3 regions of the Alteromonas sp. W12 genome follow, and region 1 is predicted to be linked to each of the others. Evidence: predicted binding sites of a transcription regulator. Region 1 holds the regulator's gene; each other region holds the start of a gene.
What was found. Region 1 encodes sigma-54, which starts transcription at its own class of promoters, with help from an activator protein. Its sites were predicted from a motif close to GTTGGCACGNNNNTNGNNT; they were not measured.

Region 1 (3,171 bases):
ACGCCGCGGAATTGGCTACCTACCGCAGGAAGCATCTATTTTCAGAAAGCTCACAGTGCATGAAAATATCATGGCCATTTTGCAAACCCGTAAAGATTTAAATTCACAACAGCAAGAAGAAGAAGCTGATGCGCTACTTGATGAATTTAATATTAACCATATACGTAATAGTACGGGGATGAGTTTGTCAGGGGGCGAACGCCGTCGCGTTGAGATTGCCCGCGCTCTGGCAGCAAAACCGCAATTTATTTTGTTAGACGAACCATTTGCTGGTGTTGATCCAATATCAGTTAATGATATAAAGAAGATAATACAACATCTTCGCGATAGGGGTATTGGAATCCTTATCACGGACCATAACGTACGAGAGACATTGGATGTTTGTGAAAAGGCGTACATTGTGAGTCATGGCGAGCTTATTGCGCAAGGAACGGCGGAACAGGTTTTAAGTAATCAAAAAGTAAGGGATGTATACCTAGGCGAACAATTCAGGCTATAGTTAATGTAACCGAATTGTCATTTTTCAGTTTCGCTCTGGTATATTCAATTTAGAGCATTTAAATAAGACGTAGATGAAACCATCTTTACAGCTAAAATTTAGCCAACAACTTACCATGACACCACAGCTTCAGCAGGCCATTAAACTGCTGCAGCTTTCTACACTTGATCTTCAACAAGAGATCCAAGAAGCGCTCGATTCTAATCCGCTATTAGAAGTTGAAGAAGGTAACGACGAGCCGCAACTAGAAAAGAACAATATCGACAACGATGACAGCGGCTCTGAGGCCACTGCTTCTGCATCTAGTGACACGTTAGAAGCCGGCGATGCACTTGAGAAAAACGATCTTCCCGATGAGCTGCCAATCGACAGCACATGGGACGAATACTACTCTGCTTCATCTTCGCCAGCTCCGGGTCCATCCAATGACGACGAGCAAATCTTCCAAGGTGAGACTACTGAAGATATTCAAGAGCACCTTCTTTGGCAAATGCGCCTTACCCATTTCTCGGATACCGATCGCGCAATCGCTACAGCAATCATCGACTCTATTGACGAGTCAGGTTATTTAACCGTTACTCTTGATGATATTTTAGAAGCGGTTAACGATGATGATATGGAAGAGCCGATTGAAATGGACGAAATAGAATGTGTGCTAAAGCGCATTCAGATGTTCGACCCTATTGGTTCTGGCTCACGCTCTCCACAAGAATGTTTGATGGTGCAATTGCGCCAATTTTCAGAAGACACACCGTGGCTTGCTGAAGCAAAGCAACTGATTGAAGAGTACTCTGACTTACTGAGCAGCAAAGATTATCGTACGCTTATGCGTAAAAGCCGATTGAAAGAAGATCAGCTACGCGAGGCAATGCGTTTACTGCAAACCTTGAATCCTCGCCCAGGTAGTGCTTTAGTTACTAAAGAGCCTGAGTACGTTATTCCTGATGTCTCAGTAACCAAGAAAAATGGCCGTTGGGTGGTTGAGCTGAACCCCGACAGTCTGCCTAAATTAAGCGTAAATCAACAATACGCTGCAATGAGTCGCCGTGCCAAGAATAGTAGCGATTCACAATTCATCCGCTCACACATGCAAGAGGCTAAGTGGTTCATAAAGAGCCTTGAATCTCGTAACGAAACCTTAATGAAGGTTGCAAACTGCATTGTGCAGCAGCAAATGGGCTTTTTTGAGCACGGCCCGGAAATGATGAAACCAATGGTGCTAAATGATGTCGCAGAAATGGTAGATATGCACGAATCCACTATTTCGCGAGTGACAACGCAAAAGTACATGCATACGCCACGTGGAATCTTCGAATTGAAGTATTTCTTCTCAAGCCACGTTGCAACAGAGTCTGGTGGTGAATGTTCATCTACAGCGATTCGTGCATTGATCAAGAAATTAGTGGCCGCTGAAAAGCCTAGCAAGCCGCTAAGTGATAGCAAGATTGCTTCATTGTTGGCCGAACAAGGCATTAAAGTTGCCCGGCGAACAATAGCAAAGTACCGGGAATCGTTGTCGATCCCGCCGTCGAACCAACGCAAAAGCCTTATTTAATCGGGCTTAATAATATAAGGAAGACGAAATATGCAAATCAACCTTACTGGTCATCATGTCGAAATCACCGACTCTTTGCGTAATTATGTCGATACGAAGTTCAGCAAACTTGAACGTCACTTTGATCACATTTCTAATGTGCATGTCATCCTGAACGTTGAAAAATTAAATCAAAAAGCCGAAGCGACCGTTCATTTAAGTGGCGCTGAAGTATTCGCATCCTCAGAAAATACCGACATGTATGCGGCGATTGACAGCATGGTTGATAAACTCGACCGGCAGGTAATCAAGCATAAGGAAAAACTGAAAAAACATTAGTAGTTAATTAAGCATGGATATACAAGCCATCGTAAGTCTGGACCGCACCGAGTGTGCGGTTCAGTGTAATAGTAAAAAGCGAATTCTTGAGATCATCGCTGATATCGCTGCCAAGCAAAACGAGAACATTGATCAGGCAACGGTACTCAACAGTTTGATGGCTCGAGAGCGTATGGGTAGTACAGGCATTGGCAATGGTATCGCCCTGCCCCATGGACGCCTGCCGGGCCTCGAGAAAGTGATTGCCATTGTTGTAACCAGCACGCCAGCAATTGACTTCGACGCCCTTGACGAGAAACCCGTAGACATCTTTTTTGCGCTACTCGTTCCTGAGGAACAGACCGAAGGACACCTTCAAACGCTGGCCACCGTGGCTGGTAAACTAAGCGACAAAGAAACGATTAAAGCAATACGTCGCGCAACGACAAGCGACGATATTCTATCTGCATTAAGTTAAACATTAAGCGCCTATTAACCGTTTAGTAGGCGCCTAATTCAACAACGCGTATGTGATAAAACCAGAGTATTAGGGAGAAAGTAGGTGAAGCTGATAATAATCAGTGGTCGTTCGGGGTCTGGTAAGTCTGTCGCACTTCGCGCATTGGAAGATTTAGGTTATTACTGTGTTGATAATATCCCGGTAAACTTACTTCCCACCTTAACCCATACAGTTGTTGACGAGTACGATCAGGTTGCGGTAAGTATCGATGTGAGAAACTTACCTAAAAATCCTGACGATTTGGTAGAAATTTTAGACTACCTGCCTTCTTCGTGGTCGATGACCATTGTTTACATTGAC
Region 2 (3,171 bases), 320 kb from region 1:
CGTAATTTTGAATTTGGATGGTGATGTCAGTATCAATCTTGATGACGTCATTCAAATCGGCAGTTAGTAGGAGAATCAATAATGTCTTTTAATATTGCACTGAGTGGCGTATCAGCCGCACAAAAAGATTTGGATGTAACCGCCAACAACATCGCAAACGTAAATACAGTTGGCTTTAAAGAATCTCGCGCTGAATTTGGCGATGTTTATGCGGCATCACTGCTTTCAGGTGGCAAAACTAAAGTAGGTGACGGTGTACTCACTCAAGAAGTTGCTCAGCAATTTTCTCAAGGTAGCCTTCAGTTTACCAATACCTCGCTTGATTTGGCGATCACAGGTAATGGTTTCTTTGCGACAGTACCTGAAATTACGTCTCGCGACTTCTCGTTCACACGTGCGGGTCAGTTCAAGTTAGATAGCGACAATTTCGTGGTTAACAGTAACGGCGATAACTTATTGGGTTTCCCCGTTAACTCTGATGGTACAAGTGCCTCGGTAGCACTTAGTACTACAGAGCCAGTACGTATCCCAGATTCTTCGGGTTCTCCCGCACAAACCACAGAAGTTGACATTCGAATGAACTTGCCTGCTGGTGATGCAGCCCTAGATCCACAAGATTTTGACCCTGAAGATCCGCTTACCTACAACGCAGCAACATCGGTAACCGTTTACGATTCGTTAGGTGATAGTCACGTAATGACCTATTACTTCATAAAGGATGCGACACCGGGTGTTGATAATGAGTGGTATGTTGCTACTGCAGTAGATGACCAATTGGTGGACATGGTTGACGAAACCGGTACCGTACCTGGAACGCCTGTAAATTCGGTCGGTGGAAACACGGGGAACACGGTAACGGCATCGAAACTTATCTTTTCTTCTGGTGGTGATTTCGTTGGTATGGAAACGCCAAGCGGTAACCCTACCTTAGACTTTAAAATGCAGACCGAGGCACTGGGTGCGGGGATTTTGGCTAATGGGTCAGACGCATCTCAGCAGATCAGCATCGATTTTAATTTAGACCCTACCAGCGCAACACCGAATGAACCGTCGCAGTTCGCCTCTGCGTTTGAAGTTACTTCATTAGAACAGGACGGTTTGCCTGTAGGTCGATTAACAGGTATCGACATTGGTCCGGATGGCTTGGTTCGCGCGACGTTCTCTAATGGTACGTCTGAACCTATTGTTCGTGTCGCTTTGGTTCGCTTTTCTAATGAACAAGGCCTAACTCAAGAGAGCAGTACTCAGTGGAAGGAAAGTATTCTTTCTGGTGAGGCACTAGCGGGTGAAGCAACAACCGGTACTTTCGGCGAAATTAACTCTTCGGCGCTAGAACAAGCTAACGTTAACCTTACCACTGAGCTCATCGACATGATTATCGCTCAGCGTAACTTCCAGGCAAACTCGCGTGCGCTTGAAGTGAACAACTCGCTAAACCAGACTATCCTTAACATTCGATAGCTTGCAGTAAGCTACATTAGCAGGTTGCTAAGCGGCAAATTTTAGGCGCGGAAAACCGTACCTATTTGACCCGATTTAGAAAGGTCGCAACAATGCGACCTTTTTATTTTTCTATATATATCAATTCAATACCGCCCTTATTTTTCAATTAGACTAAATATCTACAGATTGGCACTGCCTTTGCAAAATCTTGTTTAAGGTTTAATCAGAGTCAAAAGTCAGTCATGGACAAACTTCTCTATATTTCAGCAAGTGGCGCCTCCCAAGACCTACTCGGAACAGGGATTAGGGCCAATAACTTGGCTAATGCACAGACAACGGGATTCAGAGCGCAGTTAGAGCAGGCAAGGTCAATGCCGGCCTACGGCGAAGGTTTGCCGACTCGCGTGTTTTCCATGACAGAAAGCCCGTCGAATAATTACGAGTCGGGTCCGATGATTAAAACAGACCGCGACTTAGACGTAGCCATCCAAGGTGATGGTTGGTTCGCTGTACAAGATCAAAATGGTCAAGAAGCTTACTCGCGTGATGGAAATTTCAAGTTAGGCGATGACGGAATTTTGACAGATATCCACGATCGCGTCGTGCTTGGTGACAATGGGCCAATATTCCTTCCTGTTCCTTTAGATAACCTCAATATCGCCGCCGATGGCACGTTGTCGATGAGACAGTTAGGTGCCCCTGCCAATGTTATTGAAGAAGTGGGGCGGCTTAAATTAGTTAGTCCAAACTATGCAGACATGGAACGTGGGAACGACGGCTTATTTAGAATGGAAGATGGCTCAATAGCGCCAGCCAATGCCAACGTAAAAGTAATGTCGGGCATGCTTGAAGGTTCCAACGTCAATGCGGTTGACGAAATGGTGGACATGATAAGTCTGCAGCGTCACTACGAGCTTCAAGTCAAAATGATGAAGCAAGCAGAGAAACTAGATCAAAGTGGCAATGCGTTATTACGCATTCTGTAAACGAATTTTTATCATCGTTGCCCCATGAGCAACGTCGGAGGTTAACATGCATCCAGCACTATGGATAAGTAAAACCGGACTAGACGCCGCACAGACCGATGTGGCAGTGGTATCTAACAACCTAGCCAATGCGTCAACAGTGGGCTTTAAAAAAGACCGCGCGGTGTTTGAAGATTTGCTTTATCAGAATATCAATCAGCCAGGCGGTCGTTCGTCTGCTGACACAGAGCTACCTTCTGGGCTTATGCTTGGTTCAGGCTCGAAGGTCGTTGCTACTCAAAAAGCACACACGCAAGGTAACCTGTTAACCACTGAAAACGCGCTTGATATGTCAATTCAAGGTCGTGGTTACTTTGAAATATTGCAGCCAGACGGCACCATTGCATATTCAAGAAATGGTCAGTTTTCACTGAACGACCAAGGCCAAATTGTTACTTCGGGCGCGGGCTTTTTGCTTCAGCCTGAAGTGGCTATTCCCGAAGATGCGCAACAAATCACAATTTCTCAAGATGGTGAAATTAGCGTGAGCATACGGGGCCAAGCTGAACCGCAGGTACTCGGTCAGCTTAATATTTCTGACTTTGTTAACCCAACCGGATTACAACCAACCGGACAAAACCTTTATGTAGAGACAGCGTCAAGCGGTGCACCTATTCAGGGGATCCCTGGTCTGCAAGGTTTGGGTTATATCTCACAAGGCACGTTGGAAACGTCTAACGTAAACGTGACCGAAGAGTTAGTA
Region 3 (3,171 bases), 350 kb from region 1:
TAAAGGGTACGCTTACAACTTCTAACGAATCACCACGGGTAACGTCAAAGCCAATGCCGCCTTGTAAAAGCCTACGTATGTTGAGAATCTCTTCTTGTTTACGCGGTGTTGGCGTCATCGCACCGTCTTCACCCGCAACTTGGTTATAGTCCACCGCCACAGATACACTTAATCTGCGAATAACCCCTGTCTGTTTCTTGGTATGACTGATAGTGGTATCAAGTTCGTAGTTGCGTGTTGATTCTTTCGCTGTGCGCCCCGGCATAGTTTGTTGACTGCCGCCCACAGCATTTTCTGGAATATTAGAATCTAACGGAGGCTGATTAGACAGTGCACCAGGAATACCGCCAACACCGCCACCTACGCTGTTTTCTTCCATTATCATTTCACTGCGAACCGCAGGTAAATCAGGGTTGTAGCTACGCTGTGTTTGTTCCATAGCTGTAAAGTCCATGGTAACGTCAGCTTGTGCTGTGTAGTTACCTATGCCCAATACTGGAATCAGTATCGCGTCAATTTTTTCTAAGTACTCTTGCTCACGCTGGCGCTCAATCTCGTATTCTTTTCTGGCACGAGCACTCATAGAATCTTGAGAGCCTGAGTTAAGCAGACGACCATTGCTGTCTGTTACGGTTACCTTAGACGGCTCCATGTTTTGCACTGCAGACGCAACGATATCGACAACAGCATCAACCTCTTCACCTGCAATAACGGCACCGCGCTTAGCCGTTAGCACAACAGTTGCCGACGCTTTCTTCTCTCTTCGCGCAAATACGTTCTCTTTAGGCATAGCTAACAAGACACGGGCTTTTTGAATGCTTGCGATATCTTCGATGGTAGCCGCGATTTGTTGCTCGCGGGCGTGTTTTAGACGTTCCATCTCAACACGCTGGCTCACACCAAACCCCATATCCTGCATAATGATATCGGTACCGGCATCAGAGGCCTTTGTTAACCCTTGGCGGGTCATGCCTAAACGGATGTTTTGGAATTCGTCACTTCTTACGTAAACAATATTGCCTTCAAGCTTATAGTCGATTTGGTTCGCATCCATATAATCGAGGGTTTCAATAAGCTCTTGGGTTTCCATTTTCGCAAGTGGACGGTAATCAGGTTCTTGCGACCAGATAAGAATAAAAATAGCGATGGCGACGCAGATTACCAAAACAACCACAAGGGCCATTTGGCGCATCATATCTGCGCTACCTAAAGTGTCCATAAAACCAGATTTGTTTTCTGGCTCATTGTCCACTGCTTGATTTTGATCAGGAACCGTAAGGTTTGTACCTGTAGCTTCAGCCATAACCTACTCCACCTACACCGGCATATTCATTATTGTTTTATAGGCTTCAAGTACTTTGTTACGCACTTGAACAGTGGCTTCAAAAGCAATGCCTGCCTTTTCTTTCGTCAGCATAACTTGAGCTAGGCTTAAGTTAGGGTCGCCCATTTCAAAACGCTGCTGCGCGTCTTTAGATTCGAGCTGCATGCCGTTTACACCATCTACCGCATTCTTTAGCATGGTCGAGAAATCACTTGCCGAGCTATTAACTTCACTAAGCGGCTGCTGTTGAGGCTCATTAACTTGAAGACGAGTTTGCCCAATCATGTTCTGCATTTCTTGATACAAACTATTGGCTTTAACGTCCATAACCACTCCTAGTGCTTTTTCGAGACCGCCTGAACATCGGCGTATAACTTATGTATAGAGGGGATTTAGCAAAGGGCTTGCCAACTTTAAAAAGCTATATATATCAACAGGATATATTAAAAGGGAGAGGGTTAGCCAAATTTATGGCGTTTGACTTAGTGTGAGCAACAAAAAACCGCCGCCTTCTTTACTACAGAGGCGACGGATAAGGACGAGGAAACCGAAAGTGTAGAAAGCGACCTTATGCGGGCACTTCAATACCGTCTTCGCGCATGCGCGCTAATTTGTAACGAAGGGTTCTTGGACTAATGCCGAGCTTTTCTGCCACATCTTTACGCTTGCCGTTACACGACACCAATGTATCGAGGATAATTTGGTGTTCTTGGTAGCGCAGCTCAGACCCTAACCTATTTTCTTCAACATGCTCTTGCAGTGTTTCAACAGGTGCCGTCATGTCTTCGTCAATCATTAAATCGCTGGCGTCGATTTCATTGTGTTCACATAAAATAAGCGCCCGTTGAACCACGTTTTCTAGTTCGCGAACGTTCCCTGGCCAGCTGTATTGTGACAGCTTATTGCGTGCTGCTGCGCTTAACCTGATAGTACCCAGCCCTTGAGAACTAGCGTGACGCTGAACTAGATGCTCTGCGAGAGGGACAATATCACCCGGACGTTCCGAAAGCGGGCGCCACTCGATAGGGAATACATTTAAGCGATAGTACAAATCTTCTCTGAACTCTCCCGCATCCACTGCTTTTCTCAAATCTCGGTTACTTGTAGCAATAACGCGGACGTTGAGCTTAACGGTTTTACGTCCGCCAAGACGCTCTACTTCGCGCTCTTGTAACACGCGTAGCAGTTTAGCTTGAAGCGCCAAATCCATCTCGGTTATTTCATCAAGTAACAGCGTACCGTCTTGGGCTTGTTCAAATTTACCCGGGCAAGCTTGGATTGCGCCGGTGAACGCACCTTTTTCGTAACCAAACAAAGTCGCTTCTAGCATGTTCTCTGGTATGGCTGCACAGTTGATGGCGACAAATGGCGCATCACTTCGCGGCGACTGATCGTGAATATAGCGAGACAGCACTTCTTTACCCGAACCGCTTGGTCCCATTACCATCACAGTGGCGTCGGACTTCGCGACTTTGCGAGAAAGCTCAAGTAACTTCAAGCTTGAAGGGTCAGCAACAATAGGCGTGCGTGACTCTATTTTTTGAGCCGGCGCGTAGCGTCCCACTAAATTAAGCAGTACTTCTGGGGCAAACGGTTTTGATAGATAGTCTGTAGCGCCATCGCGCATTGCCTGCACGGCATCATCAATAGTGGCATAGGCTGTCATCAATAGCACCGGCATATTGGGGTACTTAGTTTTGATACTTTTAAGTAGCGTTAAACCGCTCATTTCGCCCATTTGAATATCGCTTACCACTAAATCGACGGAGCGCGAAGACAGCACCATTAACGCTTCTTCAGCACAGTCAGTGGCAACAACCTCATAGTTACCTAACAGAAGGGTGTCT

Region 2: AWH61_RS02315 (flagellar basal body rod protein FlgF) is a predicted target of sigma-54. The motif match lies at 1,629-1,647, and genes of this name have one in related genera.
Region 3: fliE (flagellar hook-basal body complex protein FliE) is a predicted target of sigma-54. The motif match lies at 1,718-1,736, and genes of this name have one in related genera.

Annotation. Positions count from the first base shown of each region.
Region 1 is NZ_LQXH01000001.1:255,480-258,650, reverse strand. It holds gene lptB (LPS export ABC transporter ATP-binding protein) at 1-499, shown strand, start outside; gene AWH61_RS01075 (RNA polymerase factor sigma-54) at 573-2,054, shown strand; gene hpf (ribosome hibernation promoting factor) at 2,085-2,372, shown strand; gene ptsN (PTS IIA-like nitrogen regulatory protein PtsN) at 2,386-2,829, shown strand; gene rapZ (RNase adapter RapZ) at 2,914-3,171, shown strand, end outside.
Region 2 is NZ_LQXH01000001.1:575,650-578,820, forward strand. It holds gene flgD (flagellar hook assembly protein FlgD) at 1-67, shown strand, start outside; gene flgE (flagellar hook protein FlgE) at 82-1,461, shown strand; gene AWH61_RS02315 (flagellar basal body rod protein FlgF) at 1,686-2,429, shown strand; gene flgG (flagellar basal-body rod protein FlgG) at 2,476-3,171, shown strand, end outside.
Region 3 is NZ_LQXH01000001.1:607,923-611,093, reverse strand. It holds gene fliF (flagellar basal-body MS-ring/collar protein FliF) at 1-1,303, opposite strand, end outside; gene fliE (flagellar hook-basal body complex protein FliE) at 1,316-1,651, opposite strand; gene AWH61_RS02455 (sigma-54-dependent transcriptional regulator) at 1,893-3,171, opposite strand, start outside.